DNA from 2 places in the Alkalilimnicola sp. S0819 genome. Region 1 is predicted to be linked to the other one. Evidence: predicted binding sites of a transcription regulator. Region 1 holds the regulator's gene; the other holds the start of a gene.
What was found. The regulator LexA, encoded in region 1, represses DNA repair genes until DNA is damaged. The targets are predictions, from matches to a motif close to TACTGTNNATATNNACAGTA.

Region 1 (15,432 bases):
GATATGGTCCGCCCGGCGCAGGGTGTCAGCGTAGTCCTTCCTCACCTCGCCGAGGATGCGCACGCCCAGGCCCGGCCCGGGGAAGGGGTGGCGCTGGATCATGTCCGCCGGCAGCCCGAGTTCCAGGCCGATCCTGCGCACCTCGTCCTTGAACAGCTCCCGCAGGGGCTCGACCAGCTTCAGCTTCATGTGCTCGGGCAGGCCGCCCACGTTGTGATGGGACTTGATCACATGGGCCTTGCCGGTCTTGGCACCGGCCGATTCGATGACATCCGGGTAGATGGTGCCCTGGGCGAGCCAGCGCACGTTCTTCAGCTTGGCCGCCTCGGCATCGAACACATCGATGAAGGTGTTGCCGATGATCTTGCGCTTGGCCTCCGGGTCCTCCACGCCGGCGAGCCGCGAGAGGAACTGCTCCTCGGCGTCCACCCGGATCACCCGCACGCCCATGTGGCGAGCGAAGGTGGCCATCACCTGATCGCCCTCCTGCCGGCGCAGCAAGCCGTTGTCCACGAACACGCAGGTGAGCTGATCGCCGATGGCCCGGTGCAGCAGCGCGGCCACCACCGAGGAGTCCACCCCGCCGGAAAGCCCCAGCAGCACTTCGTCCTCGCCCACCTGCTCGCGTACCCGGGCGATGCTGTCCTCGATGATATTGCCGGCGGTCCAGGCCGCGGCGCAGCCGCAGATCTCGTGCACGAAGCGCGAGAGGATGCGCTGGCCCTGGGCGGTGTGGGTGACTTCCGGGTGGAACTGCACCCCGTAGTAACGGCGCTCGTCGTCACCGATGCCGGCGATGGGGGCGGCTTCGGTGCTGGCGATGACCTTGAAGCCCTGAGGCAGCGCCGAGACCCGGTCGCCGTGGCTCATCCACACGTCCAGCAGGCCGTAGCCCTCCTCGCTGGTGTGGTCCTCGATATCCCGAAGCAGCCGGGAGTGGCCGTGGGCGCGCACCCGCGCATAGCCGAATTCCTTGTGGCTGGAGGGCTCCACCGCGCCGCCCAGTTGGGAGGCCAGGGCCTGCATGCCGTAGCAGATGCCCAGCACCGGCACTTCCAGCTCGAACACCGCCTGGGGCGCGCGCGGGGTCTGCTCGAAGGTGACCGACTCGGGGCCGCCGGAGAGAATCACCCCGCTGGGGGCGAAATCGCGTACCGCGGCGTCGTCCACGTCGCAGGCGTAGATCTCGCAATAGACGCCGGCCTCACGCACCCGGCGGGCGATGAGCTGGGTGTACTGGGAGCCGAAGTCAAGGATCAGGATACGCTGGGCGTGGATATCGTGCGCCATGGGTCTTTACTAGCCTGCCAACCTTAAAGAAATAGCCGCCTCACGCGGGCCCTTGGGAGCAGCCGCGATGCAGCGAAGCGGAATCGAGGATTCCCCACCACTACGGCGGGGAACCCCCTCCAGCCTCAATCCACCCGGTAGTTCGGCGCTTCCTTGGTGATGCTCACATCGTGAACGTGGCTTTCCCGCACGCCGGCGCCGGTGATACGAACGAACTGAGGTTTGCTGCGCATCTCGTTGATATCCTTGCAACCCACATAGCCCATGCTGGCGCGCAAGCCGCCCACCAACTGGTGGACGATGGCCACCAGACTGCCCTTGTAAGGCACGCGGCCCTCGATGCCCTCGGGTACCAACTTTTCCACCTGCTCGGTGCCGTCCTGGAAGTAGCGGTCCGAAGACCCCTGGCTCTGGGACATCGCACCCAGCGAGCCCATGCCCCGGTAGGACTTGTAGGAGCGGCCCTGGTAGAGCTCCACCTCGCCGGGCGCCTCTTCGGTACCGGCCAGCATGCTGCCCACCATCACCGTATGGGCACCCGCGGCGATGGCCTTGGAGACATCACCGGAGTAGCGCACGCCACCATCGGCGACCAGGGGCACGTCGGTGCCCTTGAGGGCCTCGGCCACATCGGCGATGGCGCTGATCTGGGGCACCCCCACCCCGGCGATGATGCGGGTGGTGCAGATGGAACCCGGCCCGATGCCCACCTTCACCCCGTCGGCACCCGCTTCCATCAGCATGCGGGCGGCCTCACCGGTGGCGATGTTGCCGCCAATCACCTGCAGATCCGGGTAGGTCTGTTTCACCCAGCGCACCCGGTCGATGACACCCTGATGATGTCCGTGGGCGGTGTCCACCACCACCACGTCGACCCCGGCGGCGACCAGGGCGGCGACCCGCTCTTCGGTGCCGGCACCGGCGCCCACCGCGGCGCCGACCCGCAGGCGCTCGTGCTCGTCCCGGCTGGCCAGCGGATAATCCTTCGCCTTTTGAATGTCCTTCACGGTGATCATGCCGCGCAGCTCAAAGCGATCGTTGACCACCAGCACCTTCTCGATGCGGTTGTGGTGCAGCTTCTCCAGCACCTCTTCGCGATCGGCGCCCTCGCCCACCGTAACCAGCCGGTCCTTCGGCGTCATGGCGACCGACACTGGCTCGTCCAGCCGAGTCTCGAAGCGCAAATCACGGCTGGTGACGATACCCACCAGTTCTTCGCCATCCACCACCGGTACGCCGGAGATGTTATTGGCCCGGGTCAGATCCAGCACCTCGGCGATGGTGGTGGACGGCCCCACGATGATCGGCTCCTTGATCACGCCGGACTCGAACTTCTTCACCTTGCGGACTTCCGCCGCCTGCTGTTCGATGGTGAGGTTCTTGTGGACGATGCCGATGCCGCCCTGCTCGGCCAGCGCAATGGCCAGACGGCCTTCGGTGACGGTGTCCATGGCCGAGGAGACCAACGGCACCTTGAGACGGATGCCGCGGGTCAGCTGCGTGGACAGGTCAACTTCCCGGGGCAGCACCCGGGAGTAGGCCGGCATGAGGAGCACATCATCGAAGGTCAGGGCTTCCTGGGCGATTCGCAGCATATGTTGGCTACACCTGTGGCTTCGGTTGCGGGCGTCACGGACGCTCGGAGAGCGAGCGCCCGGTTTTTGGATAGCCGGCCATTATAATACCCGCGACAGCTTGCCGCAAAGCGACTCCGCGCGGCGGGCGGGGCACTGATGGCCACGATGGGTGGCGCGGACACCTGGGCTCAGGGTTTTCGCGACCATGCGCCGCTCCTGCAGGGGGGCCGCCGCCGCTGCTATGATGCGCCCATGCAAAGCCCGAACCCCGACCAACGCCCGGACATCTACACCGTTACCCGCCTCAACGAAGAGGCCCGCGCGCTGCTGGAAACCGGCCTGCCGCTGCTGTGGGTGGAGGGTGAGATCTCCAACCTGGCCCGACCCGCTTCAGGGCATATCTATTTCACTCTCAAGGACAGCGGCGCGCAGGTGCGCTGCGCCATGTTCCGCGGACGCAACCAGCTGCTGCGCTTCGCGCCGCGCAACGGCGAGCGGGTTTTACTGCGAGCCAAGGTCAGCCTCTACCCGGCCCGGGGTGATTACCAGCTCATCGTGGAGCACATGGAATCCGCCGGTGATGGTGCCCTGCGCCGGGCCTTCGAACAGCTGCAGGCCCGGCTACAGGCGGAAGGCCTGTTCGACCCCGCCCACAAGCGCCCCCTACCTGCCATGCCCCAACGCCTGGGGGTGATCACTTCGCCCAGCGGGGCGGCCATCCGCGATGTGCTCAGTGTGCTCAAACGCCGCTACCCGCGGCTGGAAGTGCTGATCTACCCGGTGCCGGTGCAGGGGGAAGGTGCCGCTCGGCAGATCGCCGAGGCCATCGCCCTGGCCGATGCCCGCCGAGAGGTGGACCTGCTGCTGCTCACTCGCGGCGGCGGCTCGCTGGAAGACCTCTGGGCCTTCAACGAGGAAGACGTGGCCCGGGCGCTGTACGCCTGCGAGCTGCCCACGGTGAGCGCCGTGGGCCACGAGGTGGACTACAGCATCGCCGATCTGGTGGCGGACCAGCGCGCCGCCACGCCCTCGGCGGCCGCGGAGCTGATCAGCCCGGACGGCGCGGCCTGGTTGCGGCGCTTCGTCCAGCTGGAGCAGCAGCTGCGCAATCTGCAGCGGCGCCAGCGCCAACGCCAGCACGAGCGCCTGCAGTGGCTGACGCACCGCCTGCGCCAGCTCCACCCGGGTCGCCGGCTGCAGGACCATGGCCAGCGCCTGGATGAGCTGGAGCAGCGCCTGCGGCGGGCGCTGCAACTGCAGCTAAGCGGCCTGCATCAGCGCCTGGCGGGCCTGAATGAGCGACTCGGCGGCTGCTCGCCGGCCGAACGTATTGGCCACGCGCGGGAGCGGCTTCAGGCCCTGGCCCGGCGCCAGCAGCGACAGATGCAGCAGGAACTGCATCAGCGCCGGCTGCGCCTGCGGGGGCTGGCCGGGGAGCTGAATGCCATCAGCCCGCTGGCGACCCTGCAGCGCGGTTACGCCATTGTCCACGATGCCGAAGGTGGCGTGCTGCGCCGCGCCGCCCAGGCACGTTCCGGGGACGCGGTGGTGGCCCGGCTCAGCGACGGCAGCCTGCACTGTGTGGTGGGCTCGGTGCGGCTGAACGAGCCCGGCGAACAGGACTGAATTCCAGCCCCGGGCCGCCGAGCTTTGCGCCCTTTCACGGCCGAGGTATTTTTCTGTTTGCGGCGGCCGGTTTTCGGTGTATACAGCTCTCGAATATCTCGGGAGTTTATACACATGGGTGATGACTACGACGCCGACACCTGGGATGGCGAGGACGAGGGCGTAGGCGAGGACATCCTGCCGCCCCCTCGCCACAATGCCGGCGCCCGGCCGGACAGCCGCCGCGCCATAGAGGCCATGCAGGAGGAACGCCGCCTGCGTCAACTGCTGGAGGACGAATACAGCTTCTAGTGAAACACTGATGCTTGCGGGGCGGCCAGGCCGCCCCCAGCTTCCGGGTACGCACCGCCGCCCCGGGAGAAGACCGCTATGGCCAGGCCTGGGCCCCCGACCCCACATCGCCCCCCCAACGAGACCGCCTCCAGCGGCACCGCGCTTGATGATGCAAACCCGGGCGCTGGCAGCCCCCATGGGGCCAGCCTGCAACGCTATTACCGTCGTATCGCGCCCCGCCTGCTGCTGCACGCCCAAGGTCGGTTCGTCACGCCGATCACCTCAGCCCCGATCAACGGTGGCTCGCCGGCCGAGGTACCGATGACGCCGCTTTGTCTGGCCGAGCGCCGCGATCTGCTGAAACTGTGCGCCGCCGGCGCGGTGGCCTTTCACGCCCCCACCAGCCGGGCCGACGCGCCGGAGTGCCCGGATCAGCTGGTGTACGCCCTGGCGGGCGGCCAGGGCGATTTCGAGGCACTGAAGACCGCCGCCGCCACGTTGGCGGATCTACTGGAAGAACTGGACCTGTGCGCCTACCCGATGCTGGACGGGCTGGGCGGGCTGCAGTTGCGCGTGCCGCTGGACGCCCGCGCCGACTATCCCGCCACCCGGGCGCTGGCCCGCAGGCTTGCCCGGGCCATGGAGTTGCGGGACTCGACGCGCTACAGCGCCCGTCCTGCCCCCGCGGGCGAGCGTCTGTTCATCGATTACCGGCTCAATGAGCGGGACAGCCGCCCGGTGCTGCCCTACAGCCTGCGCCCGGCCCCGGGCTGGCCCGTGGCCGCACCGCTCAACTGGGAAATGCTCGCCGATCCCGACCTGGACGGACGCGGCCTGAGCCGCCACCGGGTCATGCACTGGCCCCAGGGGCCGGACCCCTGGGCCGACGACCCCTGGGCCGACGACCCCTGGGCCGGCGACCCCTGGGCGGGTTACGCCGGACAGGCCGGCTCCGTGGCCCAGGCCCATGCGCGGCTGGACCGCTCCGCGACCACGGTGTGAGCTCTACGCCTCGCACCTTCACCCGCCATGGCGTTGCAGGTGTCGTCGCAGCAAGCGCAGGTTGCGCCGGTTGGCCTTGAAGAAGAAATCAAACGCGTCCCCCAGCAGCGGCACGCTGCCGAGCAGCACATCCAACCCCACATTGGCGGCCATGCGCAACAGCACCGTGCGCGGCGCTCCCATGCGCCAGGCGCGCAGCACGATCCAGGCGCTCAGCCCCCCGGTGGCCAGATCTCCCGCCCCCGGAATCAACCCGATCAAGCCGTCCAACCCGAAACGCCAACGGGTGCCGGGGACCCGCAGACTGCTGTCGAGCAACCTCGCCAACCGATCGAGCTCCCGCAACTGCGCCTCGGTACCCATACGATGCTGGATGGGGCAGCGCGGCTCATTCTTCCAGATCGGACAACTGCAGATGCAGCGCCTGCACCGAGATCTGGATCTCGCGTATGGAGATCCCCAGAGAAATGATCAACAACAGCAGGCTGACGCCGAAGAGATACTTGGCGATCAGCGCCTGGCCGGCGAACAGCAGGAACATGCACAGCACGCACAGCAGCAGGCTGGCCACCCCCGCCGCCTGCATATTGCGGATCAACAGCACCCGCCGGCGCAGATTGTCGATCTGACCGCGCAGATTACTGTCGCGGTGGCTGCGATAGCGGGTCTGCAGATCGCGAATCAGTGCGGCGAGGGCCAGAAAGCGGTTGGTGTAGGCGAGCAGCAGCAGGGAGATGGCCGGAAACAGCAGCGCCGGCGTGGCCATGGAGAAGTCCATCGAAAACCGTCCTGTACCGTATACCGAACCAGAGGTGTCGCGCCTTCCGACTGCAGGAGCGGCCCATGGCCGCGATGCATTATTCCCCCGGCGCGCGCCAGGGAAATCGCGGCCACCTGCCGCTTCTGCAGGGAAGCGTTCACAAGTATGGGGTGCCCATGAACTGTCGCATGATAGTACTGCTGTTCGCCACTACGCTGACTGCCTGCGCCGCCCAACCCCGCCTCTTCGACGACTGGCGCATCAGCGGCGCGCTGGACCTGGCCCATTCCGATGTCCGCATCTTCATCAACGGCGAGCAGGTGGTGCACGGCCCGCTGCGCGGCCAGGACTCTCCGCCACTGCCCTTCAGCTCACCGGCGGTCTTCCCCCTGCGCGGCGAGTACCGGGGCCACAGCATCAGCGTGGCATGCGGGCAGCTGCCCTATACCGCCGACCCCTATTGCCGGGTTTACGTGGATGGCCAGATGGCGAAGATGTTGTCGTTCTACCTGCAGGAGGCGGAATAACGGCCCAGGGACGCCGACAAACGCCGGCGGCGCGAAGACCCCGGGTCCCCGCCCGCCCGGCCCGGCGGGTGGTACCGGCAAAATCCTCCTGGTGCCACCCGCCCGTAACCGCGATGCGGCCGAAGGCGGCATCGAGAATGCCCTGGGGCTTATGCGCCCTGGCTCACCCCGGCATGCGGGGTTTCGGCTCCTCCCCCGGCGCCAGCTCCGCCTCGGCCCCGGCCAGGCCACGGCGTTCCCGCTGTATCTTCGGTGAGACAAAGGCCAGCATCACATCCCCCGGCTGGGGCTTGAGCGGGTATTCCGCCTGCTGAAACTGCACGCGCCCGGCCCGCAGCAGGGCGAGCGGCATGGCATTGTCATCCATCTCGGTGAAGTAGCTCTCGGCCGGGTAGTCCTCGGTCAAGCGGGTCTTCTGGAAGCGCCAGCCCTGGTAGTGCAGGCGCAGCAGTTCCTCGTAGCGGGCGTCTCGCCCATAGAGTACCCGGCCCTTCAGGGTGCGGCGCATCTCCCGGGGCTGCTCCTCGACGGAGGTGGGCAGCTGGAAGACGTTCTCGCGGCCGAAGGTGTTGATGAAGCGCGAACAGACCAGGGCGTTGTAGGCGTCGTTGTCGGTGAGCGCCAGCAGGTAGCCGATGTCGCTCAGGTCCAGTCGCTCCTCGGCGTCCTCGGAGAGAATCTCGCCGTAGTAGTAGCGCAGCCCCCCCAGTCGAGCGCCACGCAGGCGCGACCAGGAGGGGTCAGCGACCATCACCGACACGTCCAGCTTCTGAAGGGTGCTGGCGAATTCCACGCTCCAGGGGGTGGCGCCGACGATCAGCACGCCACGGCGCTCGGACGAGGCCAGGTCCAGCACCCGGGCAAGCTTGTCCAGCGAGAAGCCATGCACGATCACGGTGAGCAGCACCAGGGCGAAGATCAAGGGCATCAGCAATTCCGCCTGAGCATAGCCGGCGGCCACCATCTCGGGGCCGAACACACCGGCCACCGCCGCGGCGACGATGCCCCGGGGCGCGATCCAGGCCACCAGCAGCCGCTCTCGCCAGGTCATGTCGCTGCGCACGGTGGCCAGCAGCACCGCCGCCGGGCGCACCAGGAAGAGCACCGCGGCGAGCAGCGCCGCCGCCCGCCAGTCCAGCAGCCGCAGGGTCTCGGGGGTGATATTGGCGGTGAGCAGGATGAACACCGCGGAGACCAGCAGTACGGTGAGATATTCCTTGAAGCGGCGCACTTCCTCGATATCCGCCAGCCCCCGATTGGCCAGCACGATGCCGAACACGGTCACCGCCACCAGCCCCGCCTCGTGCTGCACCTGGTTGCTGAGCAGAAAGCTCAGCAACACCGCCATCAGCAGCACCAGAGGCTTCAGGTATTCGGGCACCCAGTGGCGGATGAAGGCCAGCGCAATCAACTGCGCTCCCAGCCAGCCGAGCGCCACACCAACGCCCAGACCCAGCGCCAAGCCCCCGAACACGCTCACGCCAAAGCCCGGACCGCTGCCCACGGAATGGAAGTACTGAAACACCAGCACCGCGAGCATCGCACCGATGGGGTCGTTGATGATGCCCTCCCACTTCAGGTAGGAGGCGGGCCGGCGGCGCAGCCCGGCGCTGCGCAGCAGCGGGATGATGACCGTGGGGCCGGTGACCACGATGATCGCGCCGAACACCAGCGCCACGGGCCAGCTCAGGCCGCCGATATAGTGGGCCGCCAGGCTGCCCAGCAGCCAATTGAAGGGCAGCGCCGGGAACAACAACCGGCGCACGCCGCTGGAGGCCACGCGGAATTCGTGCCAGCGCAGGCTCAGGCCGCCCTCGAAGAGGATGATGGCCACACACATCTGCACCACCGGCTGGGTGAGCTCCCCCAAGTCCCGGGCGGGCACCATCCAGCCGAATACCGGGCCCGCCAGCAGGCCGAACACGCAAAGCAGCACGATGGCGGGCCAGCGCAGCCGCCAGGCGAGCCACTGGGCGCTGATGCCCAGCACCGCCACCAGAATCAGGGCCGTGGTGAGATGGCTGTTCATAGAGTCTTTGTTATTACCGTTCGCTCGGGGCTGCGCAGATTAGCATGAGAGCGACGTCGCCGCCCTCAGCCACGGCGGCGCACATCCATGACGTTGCGCAGCGCGCCGATACGGTCCATCAGGCGGCTGAGCTGGGCCACGTCCTCGATCTCCACGGTCAGATCCATGTGCGCCAGATGCTCACGAGCGTCGGTGCGCGTGTTGATGCCCAGCACATTGATCCGGTCGTTGCTGAGAATGGCGGAGATATCGCGAATCAGGCCTTGGCGGTCGTGGGCGCGCACATGAATCTCCACCGGGTAGCGACGCTCTCCCGGGCGGCTCCAGCTCACATCGATCAACCGCTCCGCCTCGCTCTCGCGCAGCCGCTGCAGGGTCGGGCAGTTGCCCCGGTGCACCGTCACCCCCTGGCCGCGGGTGATGAAACCGACGATGGCATCGCCCGGCGCGGGCCGGCAGCAGCGGGCCAGACGGGTGAGCAGGTTGCCCACCCCGTAGATGCTCACATCGTCCCCGGGGCCGCTGCGACTGGGCGGGCGGGTGTGCAGCTCGGGCTCCGGCGCGGGCAGCAGCTGCTCGCTCAGGTACTGGGCGATCTGTCCGCCGGTGATCTCCTGGCGGCCGATGGCGGCCAAAAAATCATCCACCTTGGGGAAGCGCGGATTCTTCTGCGCCAGACGCTCCAGGTTCACATCCTGCACCCCCAGCCGGTGCAGCTCCCGATCCAGAATGGCGCGACCGGCGCTGATGTTCTTGTCGTGGTCCTGCTGGCGGAACCAGGTCCGGGCCTTGGCCCGGGCACGGCTGGTGCCCAGGTAACCCCGGCTGGGATTGAGCCAGTCGCGGCTGGGGGTGCTGGCGGGATGGGTGAGGATCTCCACCTGGTCGCCGTTGCGCAGCGGCTGGGTGAGCGGTGTCATGCGGCCGTTGATCTTCGCCCCACGGCAGTGATGACCGATGTCACTGTGGATGTAGTAGGCGAAATCCAGCGCCGTCGCGCCCCGGGGCAGGTCCAGGATGCGCCCCTTGGGGGTGATGGCGTAGACCCGGTCCTCGAAGACCTCGCCCTTGAAACGGTCCAGCAGGTCCTCGCCCTCCTCCGGGCCGCTCTCCAGCAGCTGGCGCAACCAGGCGAGCTTGCGCTCGAAATCCGCATCGCGGCTGCCGCCTTCCTTGTAGCGCCAGTGGGCGGCGATGCCCAGCTCCGCCTCCTGGTGCATCTGCCGGGTGCGAATCTGCACCTCGAAGGCCATGCCGCCGGGGCCGATCACCGCGGTGTGCAGGGAGCGGTAATTGTTCTCCTTGGGGGTGGCGATGTAGTCGTCGAATTCCTTTGGGATATGCCGCCACAGTCCGTGCACCACGCCCAGCGCCGCGTAGCAGGCGGGCACGTCATGCACCATCACCCGCAACGCGCGGATATCGTAGAGCTCGTTGAAGTCGAGCTGCTTGCGTTGCATCTTCTTCCAGATGCTGTAGAGGTGCTTGGGCCGGCCTCGGACCTCAGCCTCGACACCGGCCTCCGCCAGGGCGGCCTGCAGGGTCTGGCGGATCTCGGCGATGTAGGCCTCGCGGTCGCGGCGCTTTTCGGCGAGCTGCTTGGCAATGCGCTTGTAATTGGCCGGCTCCAGGTAGCGGAAAGCCAGATCCTCCAGCTCCCACTTGAGCTGCCAGATACCCAAGCGGTTGGCCAGCGGCGCGTAGATATCGCGCACCTCCTGGCCCAGGCGCCGACGCTCGTCCTCCGGGAGCCCCTTCGCCAGACGCAGCTCTTGCAGGCGCTCGGCCAGGGTGATGAACACCACCCGCACATCCCGCGCCATGGCCAACAGCATCTTGCGCAAAGGCTCGGCCCGGTCCTCGGCGCCGGCCTCGGCGTGCTCGGGCAACTGTTCGATCAGGCGCATGCGCCCGGTGCCTTCCACCAGCGCCGGCAAGGCGGTGCCGAAGCGCCGGCGCAGAGCTTCCAGTTCAGCCTCGGAAATATCCTTCAGCAGGGCCGCGGCGATGGTCTCCACATCGAGACGCAGCTCGGCGACGATGGTGGCCACCGCCAGGGCATGGCGGAAGGCGATTTCGCCATTCTCGCGCAGGCGCTCGCCGTAGCTGGCGTCGGCGGTCTGCCAGGCCATATGCAGGAAGGTGCGCTCCTCGCCCTGCAGGGGCACCGGCAGATGCGCCGCCCATTGCTCGAAGCCGACCTCGCCGCGATTGATCAGTTCATGGGCCTGGCTGTTGATGCTGACCATGCTGAGCCCCGTGGCCGTGGAAAAGGCGGAGTTTATCACCCCACGAACGGCGGCACTTGCCCAGCCAGCAGCACCACTGTATAAATACACAGGTCGAGACGATTTCCCCCGCAGGCACGGCCGTGAGCCGCGCCTGCGGGACGGAACCCAAAACAGGGAGACAGCCATGCAACAGCTCACCCCCCGGCAGCAGCAGATACTGGAGCTGATCCGCGGCTTCATCGCCGATACCGGCTACCCGCCCACCCGGGCGGAAATCGCCCGCACGCTCGGCTTCCGCTCGGCCAATGCCGCCGAGGAGCATCTGCGGGCGCTTGCCCGCAAGGGCATGATCGAGCTGCGGGCCGGCGCTTCCCGGGGCATACGTCTGCTGGAGAAGGAACCGGAAGAGCCCGGCCTGCCGGTGATCGGCCGGGTGGCCGCCGGCAGCCCCCTGCTCGCCCAGGAGCACGTGGAGCGCCACTGCCCGCTGGCCCCCGAGCTGTTCCAGCCGGCGGCCGATTATCTGCTGCGGGTGCGGGGCATGAGCATGCGCGATGCGGGCATTCTCGACGGCGATCTGCTCGCCGTGCACCGCAGCCACGAGGCTCGCAACGGCCAGATCGTGGTGGCCCGGCTGGACGACGAGGTCACCGTCAAGCGCTTCGAACGCCAGGGCTCGCGGCTGCGGCTGCTGGCGGAGAACCCGGATTTCGCCCCGATTGAAGTCGACTTGAGCCGCGAGCCGGTCACCATCGAGGGCCTGGCCGTGGGCGTGATCCGGAACATGTAAGGCAGCGGCTCGCCGCAGGCAAGAAGAAACACCGCCCCGGTCGGGGCAAGCGAGGTAGCGATGAACAGCGCCGTGGAAGAACTCCTGCAGCAACCGGGCATCTGGCGCGCCAATGCCCCGGCCCGCAACACGGGCCTGGAGCACGTGAGCAGCGGCTTTGACTCCCTGGACGCCTGCCTGCCCGGCGGCGGCTGGCCGCTGGGGGCGGTCACCGAGATCCTGCACGGGCAATCGGGCATCGGCGAGCTGCGCCTGCTCATGCCCGCGCTGGTGGAACTGACCCGGCGCGGGCGCTGGGTGGCGCTGATCGCCCCGCCCCACATTCCCTACGCCCCGGCGCTGGCCGCCTACGGGCTGGACTTGTCCCGGCTGCTGCTGGTGCATCCGCGGGCCGAGTCCGACGCCCTGTGGGCGGTGGAACAGGCCCTGCGCGCCGGCACCTGCGGCGCGGTGCTCGCCTGGCCCAGGCGCCTGGACGAGCGCAGCCTGCGCCGCCTGCAGCTGGCCGCCGAGGCCGGCAACAGCTGGAGCCTGCTGTTCCGCGATGTCCGCAGCGCCGAGCAGCCCTCCCCCGCCGCGCTGCGGCTGCAACTGGAAGAGCGCAAGGGCAAGACCTTGGTACAGCTGCTCAAGTGCCGTGGCGGCCACGCCGGGCAGCATCTGCTGCTGGATCTGGAACGGGATGTGCGCCTGCCGGCGACGGAAGCCCCGGCCGTGGAGCAGCCGGTGGCCGAGAAACCGGCCCGGCGTCCTCGGCGTGCCGCCCCGCGGCCGCTGAGCCGACCGCCTGCGCCGGCGGGCACGCCGCAGCTGGACCTGCCGCTGGCCGGCGGGGCCCCAAGGCGCGGACGGCGGCGGTAGGGGGGCATTACACCGCAGAGACGCAGCGGTACGCAGCGAAAACCCAACGACAGCCATAAGGCCATGGCTGTCGCCCGCCTGCCCCGTGTCTTTTTTCCGCGTCGCTTCTCGCGCCTCCGCGTCTCTGCGGCAAACCCATTCGAGCCTGGATCAAAGCGCCGGAATCAAGGCCCCCAGCAAGGTCTTCACCCGCTCCATCCCCACGCTGAGATTGCCTTCGATCTCTTCCATGGTGACCTCGTCCCCCTGCAGACCGGCGGCCCAGTTCACGCTGACCGCGCAGGCGGCATAGCGCAGGCCCGCCTCCCGGGCCAGGGCCGCTTCGGGCATGCCGGTCATGCCGACCATATCGCAGCCGTCGCGCCGCAGGCGGCGGATCTCGGCGGCGGTTTCCAGGCGCGGACCCTGGGTGGCGCCGTAGGTGCCGGCACCCTGGTACGGAATCTGGCCCGCCTCCGCCGCGGCCATCATGCGCCGACGCAGCTCCTCGTCGTAGGGGTGGGTGAGGTCCACGTGGGTAACGTGGGCCAGATCATCCTCGAAGAAGGTATGCTTGCGCGACCAGGTGTAGTCGATGATCTGGTCGGGAAAGGCGAGGCTGCCCGGGGTGAGCGCTTCGTGGATCGCCCCCACGGCGGCCACGGCCAGCACCCGGCCCACCTTCAGGTGCTTGAGCGCCCAGATGTTCGCCCGGTAGTTCACCCGGTGGGGCGGAATGGTATGCCCATAACCGTGACGCGCCAGGAACATCACTTCCCGCCCGTGCAACACCCCATGGGTGACGGGCCCGGAGGGGTCGCCGTAGGGCGTGTGCACCACTTCCCGGTGGGTGATTTCCAGCCCCGGCAGCCGGGTGAGGCCGGTGCCGCCGATGATTGCCAGCGAAGTATCCGTGGTCACGCTCAATCCTCCTGGGCGGCGTAGATGCCGGGCAGGTTCCGGCACAGCCCCTTGTAGTCCATGCCGGCGCCGAAAACGTAGCGATCGTCCACCTCCAGGCCGACGAAATCCGCTTGCAGGTTCTGGAAACGCCGCTCGTGGCGCTTGTCCACCAGCACCGCACTCAGCACCTCTTTCGCACCCTGGGCGCGGCAGTCATCGAGTATGCCGGCCAGGGTGTGGCCCTCGTCGAGAATGTCGTCGATCACCAGCACGGTGCGCCCGGCCAGCGGCGCCTGGGGACGGGCCAGCCACAGCAGTTCGCCGCCACTGGTCTCGCCGCGGTAGCGGGTGGCGTGGATGTAGTCCATTTCCAGAGGGAAGCGCAACTGAGGCAGCAGCTTGCCGGCGGGGATCAGCCCCCCCACCATGACGGTGAGTACCAGCGGCATGCTCTGCGCCAGGCGCTCGCTGATCTGCTCGGCCATGCGGGTGATGGCCAACTCCACCGCCGCCCCGTCGTGGAGCAGCTCGGCGGCGCGCAACACCGCCTCGGCCTGTTCGGAACGCGCCAGCGTCATGCCCTTCCCCTTGAATTGTTGTCAGTAGGTGAACGTCACCGTTTCGTCGTCCATGGCTTCGCTGATGACGTAGGCGCCGCCCACGATCTCGGCGACCTCGGCGATGAACTCCTCGCCGTAGAGTTCCACCACCGAGGTGCCTACCTTGAAGGTGACCCCTTCCTCGTGGGCTTCGCGGATCATCTGATAGGCATTCTTGCCGCATTTGTCCCCGATCTCGACCCGCTCCGCCGCGCCGGGCAGCGCCAGTCGACCGGTGACACCGGCAAAGATCACTTCCACGTCATATTCCATGCTCGCCGCCACCGCCGCCTGACGCAGCGGCACACCCACGCCGGGTCCGCAGTCAGGATCGATATTGGCCATCACAATCAGTAATTTGTTCGCCATGCGCCATCTCCCGGATTCCGCCGGTGTGCCAAGGGGGCTGGCATTATAGGGATGCGCCACCACACTAACCACCCCGACCAAGCGCTCGAGCCCCGGGAGCGCGCGGATCACTACCCCCGGGCTTCTCGGGGCACACTGCCGTTCTCGCCGATCTGCGCATCCCCGAGCATGCGCAGCGCCTCGGGCACGTGCACCGTGGAAGTGGGGAAGGCGATCTCGGCACCGTGCTCATCGATGATGCGCATGATGCGCAGCAATACGTCCTGCTTCACCGTGTGGTACTTCACCCAGTCCACCGTCTTGGTGAAGGTGTAGATGAAGAAGTCCAGGGAGGAGGCCCCGAAGCTGTTGAAGGCGACGATCAGGGTGCGCTGTTCGGTTTCCATATCCTCATGATCGATGAGCATCTGGCGCACCGCCGTGACGATGGATTCCATCTGCTCCCAGTCGTCGTAGCGTATGCCGATGGTCTCGTTGATACGCCGGTTGTACATGCGCGAGGGGTTCTCCAGCGCGATGCTGTTGAACACCGAGTTGGGCACATAAAGCGGGCGCTGGTCGAAGGTACGGATGGTGGTCAGCCGCCAGCCGATGTTCTCCACCGTGCCCTCGATGT
Region 2 (15,432 bases), 220 kb from region 1:
GGTCGGCCTCTGAGCCTACCGCGCCGCGCAGGTTCACGGTGCCGGCCTCCGCGTCCACTTCGATCAGCACGGCCTGGAGTTGATCGTCCTCGGTGAGCTTGCGGCTGATCCGCTCCATCAATGCCTCGTCGGAGTCGGGGGCGGTGGCCGAGGCCTGATCCTCGGCGGTGATGCCTTCTTCCGTATCGTGTTCCAAGCCAGGCGCGGCGGCGCGCTGTTCGCCGTTCTCGGTGGTTTCATCGGCGGCGCCGGCCTGCTGCTCGTCCTGCTGGAGCGATTCATCCGCCAGTTGCGCCTGCTCGCTCCCGGCGATGGCGTCGGTGGAATACTCCTTCATGATCTCGGATTGTTCACGCTTCGCCTGATCCTCGGCCAGCACGCCGATCGGCGCGATGATCAGGGCGAAGGCCAATACACAATGGCCTGGATGCTGGAATTTCATGGGCATTCTCCTCCGGCTGCTGTGATCGCTACCCATGTTGTCAGCTAAGGGCTGGCGGAGAGTGTTACAAGATCGAAACATCCCGCCATGCACTGCGCGGGGAGCGCTCTTGGCTGGGAATGGCTTTGAAAACGCCCTGAAAGGCGGGAAATCGCGGCCAAGGTCAGCTCTCACAGGGAGGTCAATGGAAGTCCCGGGAGCGGTGATCCAGCTGCCCCAGCAGGTGGCTCAGATCCTCCAGCCGGCCGGCGATGAGGTGGCAGACCGGGCCGCGGCGCTCCCAGATGCCCACCACTGCCAGCAGACGCGCACTTAGCAGGGCGGCGCGGTGACGTTCGGCCACCGGCGGCTTGACTACCACGTTCACCTGGCCGCTTTCATCTTCCAGGGTAAGGAAGGTGATGCCCCCGGCCGAACCCGGGCGTTGGCGCATGGCCACCAGACCGGCGGCGCGCACCAGTCGCCGATGACTTTCATGGCGCAATTCCCGCGCGCGGCGCAGGCGGCGCTCGCGCAACTGGGGGCGCAGTAGGGCGAGGGGGTGACGGCGCAGAGAAAAACCGGTGGCGGCGTAATCGGCGAGAATGGCTTCGCTCTCTTCCGGGGCCGCGAGTCGGGGCGGGTCTTCCCGCACTTGCAGGCCCTGCGCGTCCAGGGGCAGGGGGCGCTCCAGCCCCAGCACGGCCCAGCCTGCGGCGCGCCGGTTCGCGGTGTGGCCGCGCAGGGCCTCGGCCCGGGCCAGGGCCTGCAGGGCGCGGCGATCGAGCCGTGCACGGCGCAGCAGGCTCTCCAGTGGCTGATCCGGCCTCTGATCACGGGCGCGCAGCAGGCGTTCGGCGGCCTCCCGGCCCAGGCCGCGCACCAGGCAAAGCCCCAGCCGCACCGCCGGCTCACCCCGCTCATCGGGTTCCAGGGTGCACTCCCACTGGCTGTGGCGCAGATCCACCGGGCGGATCACCACGCCGTGCTCGCGGGCATCGCGGATGAGCTGCCCGGGGCTGTAGAAGCCCATGGGCTGGCTGTTGAGCAGTGCGCAGCAGAAGATGGCCGGCTCATGGCATTTGAACCAGGCCGAGCAGTACACCAGCAGGGCGAAGCTGGCGGCGTGGGATTCGGGAAAGCCGTATTCGCCAAAACCGAGGATCTGCTGGTAGAGCTGGCGGGCGAATTGCTCCCGATAGCCCCGCTCGCGCATGCCTTCGATCAACCGCTGCTCGAAGGGCTCCAGCCCGCCGCGCCGGCGCCAGGCGGCCATGGCCCGGCGCAGCCGGTCCGCCTCGCCGGCGGAGAAACCGGCGGCGACGATGGCCAGCTGCATGACCTGTTCCTGAAAGATGGGCACCCCCAGGGTGCGCTCCAGGGTGCCGCGCACTGCCTCGGAGGGGTAGCTGACCGGCTCCAGCCCCTCCCGGCGGCGCAGGTAGGGGTGCACCATATCGCCCTGGATGGGGCCGGGGCGCACCAGGGCGATTTCTATCACCAGATCGTAAAAGCAGGCCGGGCGCAGCCGGGGCAGCATGGCCATCTGGGCGCGGGATTCGATCTGGAACACGCCCACGGTGTCGGCCCGCTGGATCATGCGGTAGGTGGCCGGGTCCTCGGCGGGGATCTGCGCCAGGGTGAGCCTGCGCCCGCGCCAGCGGGCGAGCAGGTCCAGGGCCCGGCGCAGGGCGCTCAACATGCCCAGGGCCAGGCAATCCACCTTCAGCAGGCCCAGGGTTTCCAGGTCGTCCTTGTCCCACTGGATCACGCTGCGTCCGGCCATGGCGGCGTTCTCGGTGGGCACCAGTTCGGCCAGCGGTCCGCGGGAGATGACGAAGCCGCCCACGTGCTGGGAGAGATGCCGGGGAAAGCCCAGCAGGGCGCGGGCCAGGCCCAGCACCCGACGGATGACCGGGCTTTGCGGGTCGAATCCGGCCTCGGGCAGGCGTTCGGTGCTCAGCCGGCCCCGGGACCAGCCGACGTTGCGGGCCAGCACCGTCGCCTGCTCCGTATCCAGCCCCAGGGCCCGGGCGGCATCGCGCAGGGCGCTGCGGGGGCGGTAGCTGATCACCGTGGCGGCCAGTGCCGCTCGGTGACGGCCGTACTTGCGGTAGATGTACTGGATCACCTCCTCGCGGCGCTGGTGCTCGAAGTCCACGTCGATATCCGGCGGTTCGTCCCGCTCCCGGGAGATGAAGCGCTCGAAGAGCATGGCCATGCGCGCCGGGTCCACCTCGGTGATCCCCAGGCAGAAACACACGGCGGAATTGGCCGCCGAGCCACGGCCCTGGCAGAGGATGCCGCGGCCGCGGGCATAGTCCACCAGATCGGCCACGGTGAGGAAGTAGGGCTCGTAGCGCAGTTCGGCGATCAGAGCCAGTTCGTGCTCGATCAGCCCTCGCACCTTCTCCGGGACGCCGCCGGGGTAGCGGCGGCGGGCGCCGGCCTCGGTGAGCGCGCGCAGATGCCGGGTGGGGGTGGAGCCGGTGGGAACCAGTTCTTCCGGGTATTCGTAGCGCAGGCTGTCCAGGGAGAAATCGCAGCGGCTGGCCAGGCGCAGGGTCTCCTGCAAAAGCGCCGCTGGGTAGAGGCGCTGCAGGGTCTGCAGCGGGCGCAGATGGGCCTCGGCGTTGGCGGCAAGATCCAGGCCCATCTCGCTCAGCGTCTTGCCCGCGTGGATGGCGTCCAGGGCATCGAGCAGGGGGCGACGCGCGGGGTGGTGCATGCGCACGTCACCACAGGCGAGCAGGGGCAGGCGGTGGGCTTCGGCCAGCGCCCGGGCCTGGGCGAGCAGGGCGGGGTCCTCGGGGCCGTGCTGCAGGCTCAGGCCCAGCCAGCCGCGCTCGCGGAAGTGTTCGGCGAACCAGCGGATCTGTGCCGCCGGCGTGTCGGCGTGCACCCGGGCGATGGCGAGGCAGTCGGGCACGCCCTGCTGCAGATCTTCCGGGGCGAGGCGGTAGCGGCCCTTGGGGGCCTGGCTGCGCCCCAGACTGATCAGGGCGGCGAGTTGGGCGTAGGCTCGGCGGTGGGGGGCGATGAGGATCAGGGTAGGGAGGTCGGGCAGGCGCAGTTCGGTACCCACCAGCAGTTTCAGGCCGGAGTTCCGCGCGGCCTTGTGAGCGCGCACCAGGCCGGCGTAGGAGCATTCGTCGGTGAGGGCCAGTGCCTGGTAGCCCAGGGCGGCGGCCTGCTCCACCAGCTCTTCGGGGTGGGAGGCGGCGCGCAGGAAGCTGAAATTGGAGCGGCAGTGCAGTTCGGCGTACATGATCGTGACCATGAATACTGTTTATATGTACAGCATTGTAGCCGCGATGCAGCCGCAGGCGGAATCGATGATTCCCCAGCCACGCGCCTTGAAGTCTTGCCTGGTTCCTCAGGTGTTCTTCACAAGGGATTGACTGGCAAGGCTTTATCTCTCCTCGATGGCACACCTGTCACGGGGTGGAGAGGAGATTCCGGGTTCTCGCCGTCGGCGTCACCCGGGCCAGGCGAAAGTGAAGACGAGGCCCCGCGTCCGCGTAGCGGGATCGAGGAAGAGGCTCGCGCCGCGCTCAGGAAGACCGCACGGCGCTTCGCGCCCGGCTTTCACCGGCCGGCAGGCCTTCTTCCAGCCATTCCAGCAGGCCATTCCATTCCCCGGCCCGGGGCTGTCCGTCGAGTTCGTGCAGTCCCAGGCCCTGTGCGAAGACCTCGCCGTAGCGTGGGTCGTCGCTGATGCGCCCGACCAGGGGCGTCTCGTGGCTGTCCAGGAATTCGTTGAGCTTCGCGGGTACGCGGTCACCGCTCAGGCGGTTGGCGATCACGCCCAGGCGGGCGTGGGGGGAGATTCTCCGCAGGGTCTTCAGGAAGCCTTCCGCGGCATGGATGTCCACGGCGCCGGCCTGCATGGGGATGAGGATGCTGTGAGCATCCCGCAGATGTTCGCGCAACTGGGGCTCGTCCAGAGCGGCGGCGGTGTCCACCAGCAGGCGCTCGGTCTCGGGGGGCAGGCGCAGGGCCCAGGAGCGGGTGATGTTGAAGCCGCTCGCCTGGTAGGCCGCCACGCCGTGCACCGGGGGACGCTCGGCGGCGCGACGCCGGTGCCACCAGGCGCTGGAGCCCTGGGCGTCGTAGTCATACAGCGCCGTGCCGTAGCCCAGCGCGGCATAGCGGCTGGCCAGGTTGGTAGCGACAGTGGTCTTGCCGGAGCCCCCCTTGGGGTTCACAACGACGATGCGATGCATGGATCGGTCCCGGTACGCGTTTGACCGGCGATTGTGGGCGGATCAGCGGGCCCTTACAAGGGTGGCCGTCACGTAATCGCCAAGAAGACGCTGGGCAATTTCCCTGGGCCTCTGTGGTAGCCCGCTGGTCCTCGGCAAGGGGCCAGACGGTCGAGGGCTCCCTAGGAAAAAAAACCGTGCAGGTACCAGCGCCGTTCGGGGGCGCGCTCCTGGAACACCCACAACCGGGCGCCGGCGGGGTTGACCGCCTGGTAGTAGTCCCGGCGCTGGTCCTCGCCATCCCACCAGCCGCTTTCGATGCGCTCCGGGCCGCGCTCCAACCGCAGGGGGCCATGCCAGAGCGGTTGCTGGCCGCGCTGATGCAGGGCCAGTGGTTGCTCCAGCAGCCACAGAGGGCGCTGGGGCCGGCCCCGCCCCAGGCCCTGGCCCACGTCGGTGTGCCGCCAGGCCTTTTCCGGTCGGTGCTCGTCCACGGTGCTCAGCCCGCGCACCGCGGATGTGCCCAGGCGGACGCTGAGCCGCTCGGCCAGGGGCCGCCAGTCGGCGTCACCCTGTCGGGCATGCTGTTCGAGCAGGCTGGCGGTTTCCCCTTCCCAGGGGCGGATGTCGTCACAGCGCAGGCGGACGGCGCGCACCGGAGCCCGCAACCTGAGCCGTTCCAGCCGCTCCTGCCCCAGGGCGAGCAGGTGGGCGGGATCGCGCGCGGGGCGAAGCAGGCCTACCCCGAGCCGGGTGGCTTCGCCTTGCGGGTGCTCCAGGGCAAGCTCGTAGTGCTGCAACGCGGCGTCCCGGCCACGCAGCGCACCGCTCAGTTCGCGCAATAGCCGGCCCAGGGCGAAGACCAGCTGGCCGCAGTGCTCCACCTCGGTGGGCAGTTCCAGGCGGCTATGAAAGCGGGGCGGGCTTTGCCAGGTCTTGCGGGGCTCGGGGCGCAGGCCCTGGGCCTGGTCCAGTCGCTCGCCGAGCGCGGCCCCGAGCCGACGGCGCAGGCCGCCCCGGGGCAGGGCAAGACAATCCCCCAGATCACGCAGACCCAAATCCCGCATCGCCTGCAGGCAGCGCCCATCCGGCGCCAGTACCTCGCAGGGGACGCGGCGCAGGGCCGCCTGGAAGTCGGCTTCCCCGGTATACAACCCCTCCAGGCCGGCCCGGGCCAGCAGCCAGGCGCCCCGTGGTGTGGGGGCCAGGGCGAGCCGCCCTTGGTAGCCCAGTTCCCGCAGCTCCCGGTGAACGCGCTCTTGGAATCGTTGGGCACCGCCAAACAGGCGCAGGCTGCCCCCGGCTTCCAGCAGCAGGGTGTCGGGTGGCTCGGGGCTGACCCAGGAGCTGAACTGCAGGGCCCAGTCCGACAACCGTGCCAGGGCATCGGCCTCGGCCCGGCCATCGCGGACTTTCAACTGCAGCTCGGGGCTCAGGGCCAGGGCCGCGTTGCGGCCCAGGCCCGGGCGAACGGTGGGCTCGTTGGCAAGCAGAACCCGGCCCTGCTCAAGCACCGCCAGGGGGGTGTCCTGCGCCTGACCTCGGGTGTGCACCTCCAGAGGCAGGGCGGGCAGGTACAGGGCCAGCCAGAGCACCGGGCGCGCCCCCTTCAGTTGCCCGGCGGCAGGGTTTCTTCTTCGATGGGGCCGTCGAGGCTTTCCGCGGTGCCCACGCTGGCGGCCTCGGCGGACGCGCCGGGGGCGGATTCCATGGGGGTGAAGCGCACCAGCAGCCCCAGTCGCGGATGATCCAGATAATGCAGTTCGCCGCTGCGCATGCTCGCATGCTGGCGCATCACCTCGGCGGTGAGTTCGCCGCCCGGGCCGGGCTGGGCAAGACGGAGATCCGTGCGCAGGTGGATCAAGCGGCCCACGTGCACGCGCAGCAGGCCGTGAAAATTGGGCGCCTGGTGCAGATAGGCGGAACGGCGGATCTCCAGCATCGGTGCCGGATCTTGCTCCGCCACCGCCTGGCCGCTGGCCGGCTCGGCGGAGCCCCCACCCCGCGCTTCGCCGGCCAGGGGTTCGTTCATGACGGGCGGCATCCAGCCCGTGGGCAAGGCGACGGCCACGGCCCCGGCTTCCTCATAGGCCGGCTGTTCCCAGCCCAGATGGACCAGCGGTTCGTAGGGCCCGGATTCCGCGAGCCGCTGCCAGGCGCCCTGCAGGGTCAGGCGCTGGGGCGGCAGCAGGCGAAAGGGAGTGCCGGGCTCGGCGCCAGCATCGGCCAGGGCGGCAATACGTTCGAAATAGGGCGGCGGCGGGTCGGCGGGCGTTAGCTCCGCATCTTCGGCGCCGCCGGCCTGCCACTGGCGGAAGATCAGCACCTCCACCTCGTACCACTGGGTATCCTCCTGGGCCCAGGCCATGCCGGGCGGGGCGGTGATCAGCACGGTCAGCAGGCACAGACGAGAGAGTAGCTTGTTCATGAGGTGGCTCTTGCTTGGGCCGTCGGGCCGAGGCGCCCCAGCAGCGCGGCGACGGCCCCGATCCGGTCTTCGGGCTCCGCCAGTGTCTGGCTGAAGCGGAGTTTTTCCTGGCCTTCCAGTTTATACACCTGGGGCTGACTTTGTATCAGGCCGACGATGACGCCCGGATCCACCTGGGGTTGCTCTCCGAAGTGCAGCGCCCCGCCCCTGGGGCCGGCCTCCACCTTGCGCAGCCCCAGGGCCTGGGCCTGGAGCTTCAGCTCGGTGATGCGCAGCAGATTCTTGCCGGGCGGCGGCAGCAGCCCGAAGCGGTCGATCATCTCCACCTGCAATTCCCGCAGGGCCTCCCGGTCCGGCGCGTTGCTCAGGCGCTTGTACATCACCAGGCGGGCGTGCACATCGGGCAGGTAGTCCTCGGGGAGCAGGGCGGGGATGCCCAGATCCACTTCGGTGCCCTGGTGCAGGGGCCGGGCCAGCTCCGGCTCACGCCCGGCCTTCAGATCCTTCACCGCCCGTTCCAGCAGCTCGTTGTAGAGGCTGAAGCCCACCTCGTGAATCTGGCCGCTCTGGCCCTCGCCCAGCAGTTCACCAGCGCCGCGAATCTCCAGATCGTGGCTGGCCAGGGTGAAGCCCACCCCCAGATCCTCGGTGACGGTGATGGCCTCCAGTCGCTTGACCGCGTCGGGGGTCATCTGGCGCGCGGGCGGGGCGATCAGATAACAGTAGGCCCGGTGGTGGGAGCGACCCACCCGGCCGCGCAGCTGATGCAGCTGGGCCAGCCCCAGCCGGTCGGCGCGGTTGATGATCATGGTGTTGGCACTGGGCACGTCGATGCCGGATTCGACGATGGTGGTGCAGACCAGGATGTTGAAGCGCTGGTGGTAGAAATCCAGCATCACCCGCTCCAGATCCCGCTCGGGCATCTGGCCGTGGGCGATCCGCACCCGGGCCTCGGGCACCAGTGCCTCCAGCTCCTGGGCCTTGCGCTGGATGCTGTCCACGTCGTTGTGCAGCACATAGACCTGGCCGCCGCGCTTGAGCTCGCGCTGGCAGGCTTCCTGCACCAGCGCGTCGTTCCATTGCGAAAGGAAGGTCTTTACCGCCAGGCGCCTGGCTGGCGGGGTGGCGATCACCGACAGCTCCCGCAGGCCCTGCAAGGACATGTTCAGGGTGCGGGGAATGGGCGTGGCGGTGAGGGTGAGCATGTCCACATCGGCGCGCAGGCTCTTCAGGCGCTCCTTTTGGCGCACGCCGAAGCGATGCTCCTCGTCGATGATGACCAGGCCCAGGCGGCTGAATTTCACCGTGTCCTGGAGCAGCTTGTGGGTGCCGATGAGGATGTCCACCTTGCCCTCGCGCACGTCCCGCAGCACGGTGCTCTGCTCCTTGCCGGTGGAGAAGCGGGAAATCACCTCGATGCGCAGGGGCCAGTCAGCGAAGCGGTCGCGGAAGTTCTGGTAGTGCTGGTTGGCGAGCAGGGTGGTGGGCACCAGAACCGCCACCTGTCGACCATCCTGGGCGGCGACGAAGGCGGCGCGCATGGCCACCTCGGTCTTGCCGAAGCCCACATCGCCGCAGACCACTCGGTCCATGGGCTGGGCGGCCTGCAGATCCTGGATCACCGCGTTGATGGCATTGGCCTGGTCGGCGGTTTCCTCGAAGGGGAAACTGTCGGCGAAGGCCTGGTAATCCTGCTCGTCCAAACGATAGCGGTGTCCGGGCTTGGCGGCGCGCCGGGCGTAGATGTCCAGCAGTTCGGCGGCGACATCCCGGGCCTTCTCGGCGGCCTTGCGCCGGGCCTTCTCCCAGTGGTCGGTACCCAGCTTGTGCAGCGGGGCGTTGTCGCCCTCGGCCCCGGTGTAGCGGGAGACCAGGTGCAGGGAGGCCACGGGCACGTAGACCTTGTCGCCCCGGGCGTACTCCAGGGTGAGGAATTCGGTGGCGACCCCGCCCAGCTCCAGGGTCTGCAGGCCCAGATAACGCCCCACACCGTGGGCCTCATGCACCACCGGGGCGCCTTCGCGCAGGTCGGTGAGATCGCGGATGATGGTGTCCGGGTCGCGCAGGCGCTGGGAGGCTCCCCGACGCCGGCGGCGCTGCTGGGCCCGCTCGCCGAACAGTGCGGCTTCGGGAATCAGCGCCAGGCCCTGATCGTCCAGTCGCAGACCGCTTTCCAGCGGACCCACACCGATGGCCAGGTTCGCGCTGCCTTCGACGAAGGCGCGCCAGTCCGCCACTTCCTCCGGGCGCAGGCCGCTGCCCTGCAGGCGCTCCAGCAGTGCCTCCCGGCGACCGGCGGTCTCGGCCAGCAGCAGCACGCGGCCCTGGAAGCCGTCGATGAACGCCTCCAGTCGCGCCGCGGGCCGGCTGGCCTTGGGTTCCAGGCGCAGATCCGGCAGGGCAGCGGCGGTAAAGGCCCGCCCCTTGTTGTCTTCCGCGGTGGTGAGTACCTGGCGATAGCGGTTCAGGGTCTCGCGCAGGGCATGGGGGCGCAGGAACAGCTCGTCCGGGGGCAGCAGCGGGCGTTCCGGGTCGTGGCGGCGCTGTTCGTAGCGCTCCTCGATCTGGTGCCAGATCTGCTCGGCGGCCCGGTCCACATCGGCCAGACGCACCGTGAGAGTGTCCTCGGGCAGATAGTCGAACAGGGTGGCGGTCTGCTCGAAGAACAGGGGCAGATAGTATTCGATGCCGTTGGGCATGTGCCCGGCGCTGACTTCCCGATAGATCAGGCTGCGCTTCGGGTCGCCCTCGAAGCGGGCCCGGAAGGCCTGGCGGAAGCGGGTGATACCCGCCTCGTCGGTGGGGTATTCCCGGGCCGGCAACAGGTTGATCTGCTCCACCTGTTCCAGGCTGCGCTGGTTTTCCGGGTCGAAGATGCGGATGGAGTCCACTTCCTCGTCGAACAGGTCGATCCGATAGGGCGCCCGGCTGCCCATGGGGTAGAGATCGAGAATGGAGCCGCGCACGGCGAATTCGCCGTGCTCCATGACCTCGGATACGCAGCTGTAACCGGCCTGCTCCAGGCGTGCGCGCATGGCCTCCAGCTCCAGGGTGTCGCCGCGCTTGACCAGCAGGCCCCGCCCCTCCAGCCAGCTCACCGGCGGCAGCCGCTGCATCAGAGTGGCGGCGGGCACGATCAGGATGCCGCGGCGAGTCCGGGGCAGGCGGTACAGGCTCGCCAGCCGCTCGGAGATGATGTCCTGGTGCGGGGAGAAGACGTCGTAGGGCAGGGTTTCCCAGTCCGGAATGCTGAAGGGCGCGTCCTCGGCGGGGCGGAAGAAGCGCAGGGCCCGCTCCAATTGCTGGGCACCGTGAGAGTCGCCGGTGACGATGAGCATCAGCCCTGGGTGCTCCGCCGCGGCCCGGGCCAGGGCAAGCGCCGTGGCGTCCTCGGGCAATTGGCGCCAGTGCAGTTTCTGACCGGCCTTGGCGGGGAGCGGGGGCTGAAAGACGCTGGCGGTTGAACTCATGCAATAGGGGTCGTGTGCAGTGAAGGGGGCACAGTCTAGCGCAGCGGGGGCGTAGGGTGCAGCGGTGTGGGGGATTAACCGCGGAGGCGCAGAGGACGCAGAGTGATGGGAGCGGACAAGTTCATGATGTCATCTCTCCCGGCCTTTCTCTGCGTCCTCTGTGGTTAATGGCGTTCAGTCCCGATAACGCCGCAACAAATCGCCATAGGCGTCTATCCGCCGGTCCCGCAGATACGGCCAGACCCGGCGCACGGCCTCGCTGCGGCCCCGGTCGATCTCCACCACCAGCGCCTCTTCCTGATCGGTGCTGGCCCGGGCGAGGAACTCCCCCTGGGGCCCGGCGACGAAGGAGCTTCCCCAGAACAGCGCGCCCGGGCCCTGGGGGTCCGGGTCCGGTTCATGGCCCACGCGGTTGACGGCGATCACCGGCAGCCCGTTGGCGATGGCATGGCCCCGCTGCACGGTGATCCAGGCTTCCCGCTGGCGATCCTGCTCGGCGGCCTCGTCTCGCGGGTCCCAGCCGATGGCGGTGGGGTAGATCAGCAATTCAGCGCCGGCCAGGGCCATGAGGCGGGCGGCCTCCGGGAACCACTGGTCCCAGCACACCAGCACGCCCAGGCGGCCCACGCTGGTGTCCACGGGCTCGAAGCCCAGGTCGCCGGGGGTGAAGTAATACTTTTCGTAATACCCCGGGTCATCGGGGATGTGCATCTTGCGGTAGCAGCCGGCAATCTCCCCGTCCCGCTCCAGCACCACGGCGGTGTTGTGATAGAGCCCCGGCGCCCGGCGCTCGAACAGGGAGCACACCAGCACAATACCCAGTTCTGCGGCCAGCGCGCCCAGGCTGTCGGTGGACGGGCCGGGAATGGTTTCGGCCAGATCGAACAGCTCGGTCTGTTCCTGTTGGCAGAAGTACACGCTGCGGTGCAACTCCTGCAGGACAACCAGTTCGGCGCCGGCCTCGGCGGCCTGGCGGATGCCCTGCATGCTGCGGGCGAGGTTGGCGTCCGTGTCCTGGTCGCAGCCATGCTGCACCAGGCCGACCTTGAGGGGATCTGCTCTGCTCACGGCGGCTCCGTTCAGGTCTCGATTCGGCTGCCCAGACGGGGCAGCTTGATGCCTTGCGGCAGTTGCATGCTCACGCAGTGCAGGCTGCCGTATTGCTCGATGATGGCACGGGCGGCCACCCCTATCACTTCCCGCTCCGGGTACAGGCCGTGGAGAATTTCCAGCGCCTGGGGGTCCTGGGGAACCCCATACTGGGGCACCAGCACCGCCTGGTTGATGATCAGGAAATTGGCATAGCTCAGCGGCAGGCGCTGGCCCTCGGCGTCGCGGGTCTCCTCGGGCCAGGGCAGGGGGGCCAGCCGATAGGCGCCGCCATCGGCGCGGCGCAGGGCGCGCAGTTCACGCTCCATGGCCTGGAGCGGGGCGTGGTGCGGGTCTTCCGGGCGATCGCAGCGCACGTAGGCGATGGTGTCCGGGTCGGTGAAGCGCGCGAGCATGTCGATGTGGCTGTCGGTATCGTCACCCGCCAGTTCGCCATGAGCCAGCCACAGTACCCGTTGGGTGCCAAGCTCATCGCGCAGCCGCTGCTCTATGGCCGCCTGGTCCAGGTCCGGATTACGGTTCGGGTTAAGCAGGCAGGCGCGGGTGGTGAGCAGGCTGCCCCGCCCGTCGCTGTCCACACTGCCGCCTTCGAGCACCCAGTCGTGGCTGTCCAGGGCCGCGTCGCCATAGATCCCCGCCCGGTGCAGCCGGGCGACCAGCGCATCGTCCCGCTCGCTGGCGTACTTGCCGCCCCAGCCGTTGAACCGGTAGCTTTGCAATCTCGTCCTCACGGCCTTGCCGTCGGTGGCGGTTTCGTACACGGTCAGGGGGCCGTGGTCCCGGCACCAGACGTCGTCCGACGGGCAGACGACGAGGCAATAGGCACTGCGACCCACGCCCGCGTCGCTGAGTTTGCGCTCCAGGGCATCGGCCATGGCGTTGTCGGCGCAGCTGATCAGCAGGTACTGAAAGCGGGCGATGGTCGCCGCCAGGCCGAGAAACTCGGCTTCCACGGCGGCGTAAAGCGCGCCCCAGTCACCCTCGGGATGTGGCCAGGTCAGTTGTATGGCGCTCTGGGGTTCCCATTCGGCGGGCAGGCGGCGGATGCGCCCGGTGGAGGTTTGCTTCATCGATTCAGCGACGCTTCACACTGTGGAGCACCCGCTGGTGCTCGAAGTAGACCACGGAGTCGGCGTACACCCAACGGGTGATGGGTGGTTCGCCCACCGGCGCGCGACGGCTCTCCGGCGCGCCGTAGTGGCGCTGTACCTCGCTCATCAGCATGCCACGGGGCGGGTCGATGTTCGCGGCACCCGAGCGCTGATCCATTTTCAGGGTGTCTGCCATCAACGGGCCGGCGGCCAGCAGCAGGGCGGCGAGGAGCAGGCGCGGCATGTTTTTCTTCATGAGTTTTTCTCCTGTCGGGTGCCTATCGGCCGGAACTATAGCACCGGGCTTTTCCCACCGGAACGGCGCGCGCCTCCATAACGGATAACGGTCATGGATTTTCCCGAAACCCTGCGCGAAGCGCGCCTGATCCGGCGCTATAAACGTTTCCTGGCCGATGTGCGTGGCGAGGACGGTGAGCTATTCACGGCCCATTGTCCCAATACCGGCAGCATGCTCGGCTGCACGGAGCCCGGCAGCCGAGTGTGGCTGAGCCGCTCCGATAACCCCAAACGCAAGTACGCCCATACCTGGGAATTGGTGGAACTGGCGGATGGCACGCGGGTGGGTCTGCACACCGGGCGCTCCAACGCGCTGGTGGAGGAGGCCTGGCGCGAGGGGCTGCTGCCGGAGCTTGCGGGTTACCGGGAACTGCGCCGGGAGGTGAGCGTGCCGGGTATGCCCATGCGCGCTGACATGCGGCTGCGTGGCAACGGTCTGAGCGATTGCTGGCTGGAGGTTAAGAATGTCACTGCCGCCGTGGAGGCCGGGGTGGCGATTTTTCCCGATGCGGTGAGTGAACGTGGCACCCGCCACCTGGGGGTGCTCTCCAGGCTGGTCGGGCGGGGCGAGCGGGCCGTGCTGGTGTTCTGCGTGCAGCGCGATGACGTGGGCGAGGTGCGTCCGGCGGACGCCATCGACCCGGCTTATGGCCGGGCTCTGCGTGGGGCGATCGCCGCCGGGGTGGAGGTGTACGCCCTGGGCGCGCAGGTTGGCCCGCGGGCCATCAGCCTGAATCGTCGCCTGCCGGTGGTGTGTCCGCCACTCTGATTCATGCTTTAATGCCGCACCATGTTCAAGCCCATAGAACTCTACATCGGCCTGCGCTACACCCGTGCCAAGCGCCGCAATCATTTCGTCTCCTTCATCAGCCTGAGCTCCATGCTGGGCATAGCCCTGGGGGTCACGGCGCTGATCACGGTGCTTTCCGTGATGAACGGTTTCGAGCAGGAGCTGCGCACCCGGATACTCGGCATGGTTTCCCACGCCACCATCAGCGGCGCGGGCGCCCCGCTGCGTGACTGGCCCGGGGTGGTGGAACAGGCCGAGGAGCATCCGCGGGTTTTGGGCGCGGCGCCCTATGTGGGGGCGGAGGTCATGGTGAGCCGCGGCGGCCAGGTGAGCGGGACCTTGCTGCGGGGCGTTGTCCCGGCCCTGGAGAACAGGGTTTCCGAAGTGGGGGCGAATATCCGCAGCGGTTCGCTGGAGGCACTTCGGGCCGGTGAGTACGGCATCGTTCTCGGTTCCGAACTCGCCGCCATTCTGGGCGTGCGCCTGGGCGATGCGCTCACCGTCATCACCCCGGAGGCCCAGGCGTCGGTGGCGGGCATTCTGCCGCGGGTCAAGCGCTTCACCCTGGTGGGCACCTTCGAAGTGGGGATGTACGAATACGACCGGGGCCTGGCGTTGATCCACCTGCGCGATGCGCAGACGCTCATGCGCCTGGGGGCGGGCGTGAGCGGGGTGCGTCTGAAATTCGATGACCTGATGCAGGCGCCTTGGCTGTCCCGGGAAGTAGAGCGGGAACTGCCTGGCGTGCACCGGGTGCGGGACTGGACCGTGCAGCACGCTAATTTCTTCCGCGCCGTGCGCACCGAGAAGACCGTGATGTTCGTGATCCTTACCCTGATCGTGGCGGTGGCCGCCTTCAATATCGTCTCCACCCTGGTGATGGTAGTCACCGACAAGCAGGCGGATATCGCCATCCTGCGCACCCTGGGCCTGAGTCCGCGCAGCGTGATGGGCGTGTTTGTGGTGCAGGGGGCGGTGATAGGCCTTATCGGCACCCTGTTGGGGGTGGCGGGGGGTGTTTCCCTCGCGCTAAACGTCGAAACCATCGTGCCGGCCATAGAACAGGCCTTCGGCATGCAGTTTCTGCCCTCCGATGTGTACTACATCTCCGATCTGCCCTCGGAGCTGCACTGGGGCGATGTGGGCCGGATCACGGGGGTGGCGCTGCTGTTGTCGTTGCTGGCGACCCTGTACCCCGCCTGGCGGGCGGCGCGCACGGCACCGGCGGAGGCACTGCGCTATGAGTGATCACAAGGCGGTAATAGCCTGTCGCGGCGTGGCCATGCAGTTTCGCGAAGGCCCACTGGATGTGGACGTGCTGGGCGGCGTGGATCTGAGCGTCGCGCCCGGCGAGCAGATCGCCATCGTCGGGCGCTCCGGTGCCGGCAAGAGCACCCTGCTGCATCTGCTGGGTGGTCTGGAGCAGGCCAGCCGCGGCGAGGTATGGGTGGATGGCGAGAATCTTCAGGACCTCTCCGAGGCCGCCCGCGGGCGCCTGCGCAACCGCGCATTGGGTTTCATCTACCAGTTCCATCACCTGCTGCCGGAATTCACCGCGCTGGAAAACGTCGCCATGCCGCTGTTGATCGGTGGCGCGGCGCCGGCCCGGGCCACGGAGGC

Region 2: GBG68_RS04090 (error-prone DNA polymerase) is a predicted target of LexA. The motif match lies at 3,705-3,724, and genes of this name have one in related genera.

The regions. Positions count from the first base shown of each region.
Region 1 covers NZ_WHIW01000003.1:9,490-24,921, reverse strand. Annotated here, with positions in the region: gene guaA (glutamine-hydrolyzing GMP synthase) at 1-1,290, opposite strand, end outside; gene guaB (IMP dehydrogenase) at 1,416-2,882, opposite strand; gene xseA (exodeoxyribonuclease VII large subunit) at 3,120-4,493, shown strand; gene GBG68_RS14065 (PA3496 family putative envelope integrity protein) at 4,608-4,784, shown strand; gene GBG68_RS03085 (hypothetical protein) at 4,863-5,768, shown strand; gene GBG68_RS03080 (DUF4112 domain-containing protein) at 5,787-6,131, opposite strand; gene GBG68_RS03075 (DUF2721 domain-containing protein) at 6,157-6,546, opposite strand; gene GBG68_RS03070 (hypothetical protein) at 6,717-7,055, shown strand; gene GBG68_RS03065 (cation:proton antiporter) at 7,219-9,084, opposite strand; gene relA (GTP diphosphokinase) at 9,150-11,333, opposite strand; gene lexA (transcriptional repressor LexA) at 11,500-12,105, shown strand; gene imuA (translesion DNA synthesis-associated protein ImuA) at 12,166-12,966, shown strand; gene GBG68_RS03045 (S-methyl-5'-thioinosine phosphorylase) at 13,117-13,866, opposite strand; gene GBG68_RS03040 (hypoxanthine-guanine phosphoribosyltransferase) at 13,869-14,426, opposite strand; gene GBG68_RS03035 (peroxiredoxin) at 14,448-14,816, opposite strand; gene GBG68_RS03030 (mechanosensitive ion channel family protein) at 14,927-15,432, opposite strand, start outside.
Region 2 covers NZ_WHIW01000003.1:230,805-246,236, reverse strand. Annotated here, with positions in the region: gene GBG68_RS04095 (BON domain-containing protein) at 1-442, opposite strand, end outside; gene GBG68_RS04090 (error-prone DNA polymerase) at 624-3,701, opposite strand; gene GBG68_RS04085 (ParA family protein) at 3,976-4,647, opposite strand; gene GBG68_RS04080 (Y-family DNA polymerase) at 4,809-6,221, opposite strand; gene GBG68_RS04075 (CsiV family protein) at 6,236-7,054, opposite strand; gene mfd (transcription-repair coupling factor) at 7,051-10,524, opposite strand; gene GBG68_RS04065 (carbon-nitrogen hydrolase) at 10,699-11,592, opposite strand; gene GBG68_RS04060 (agmatine/peptidylarginine deiminase) at 11,604-12,704, opposite strand; gene GBG68_RS04055 (hypothetical protein) at 12,709-12,981, opposite strand; gene sfsA (DNA/RNA nuclease SfsA) at 13,075-13,791, shown strand; gene GBG68_RS04045 (lipoprotein-releasing ABC transporter permease subunit) at 13,813-15,060, shown strand; gene lolD (lipoprotein-releasing ABC transporter ATP-binding protein LolD) at 15,053-15,432, shown strand, end outside.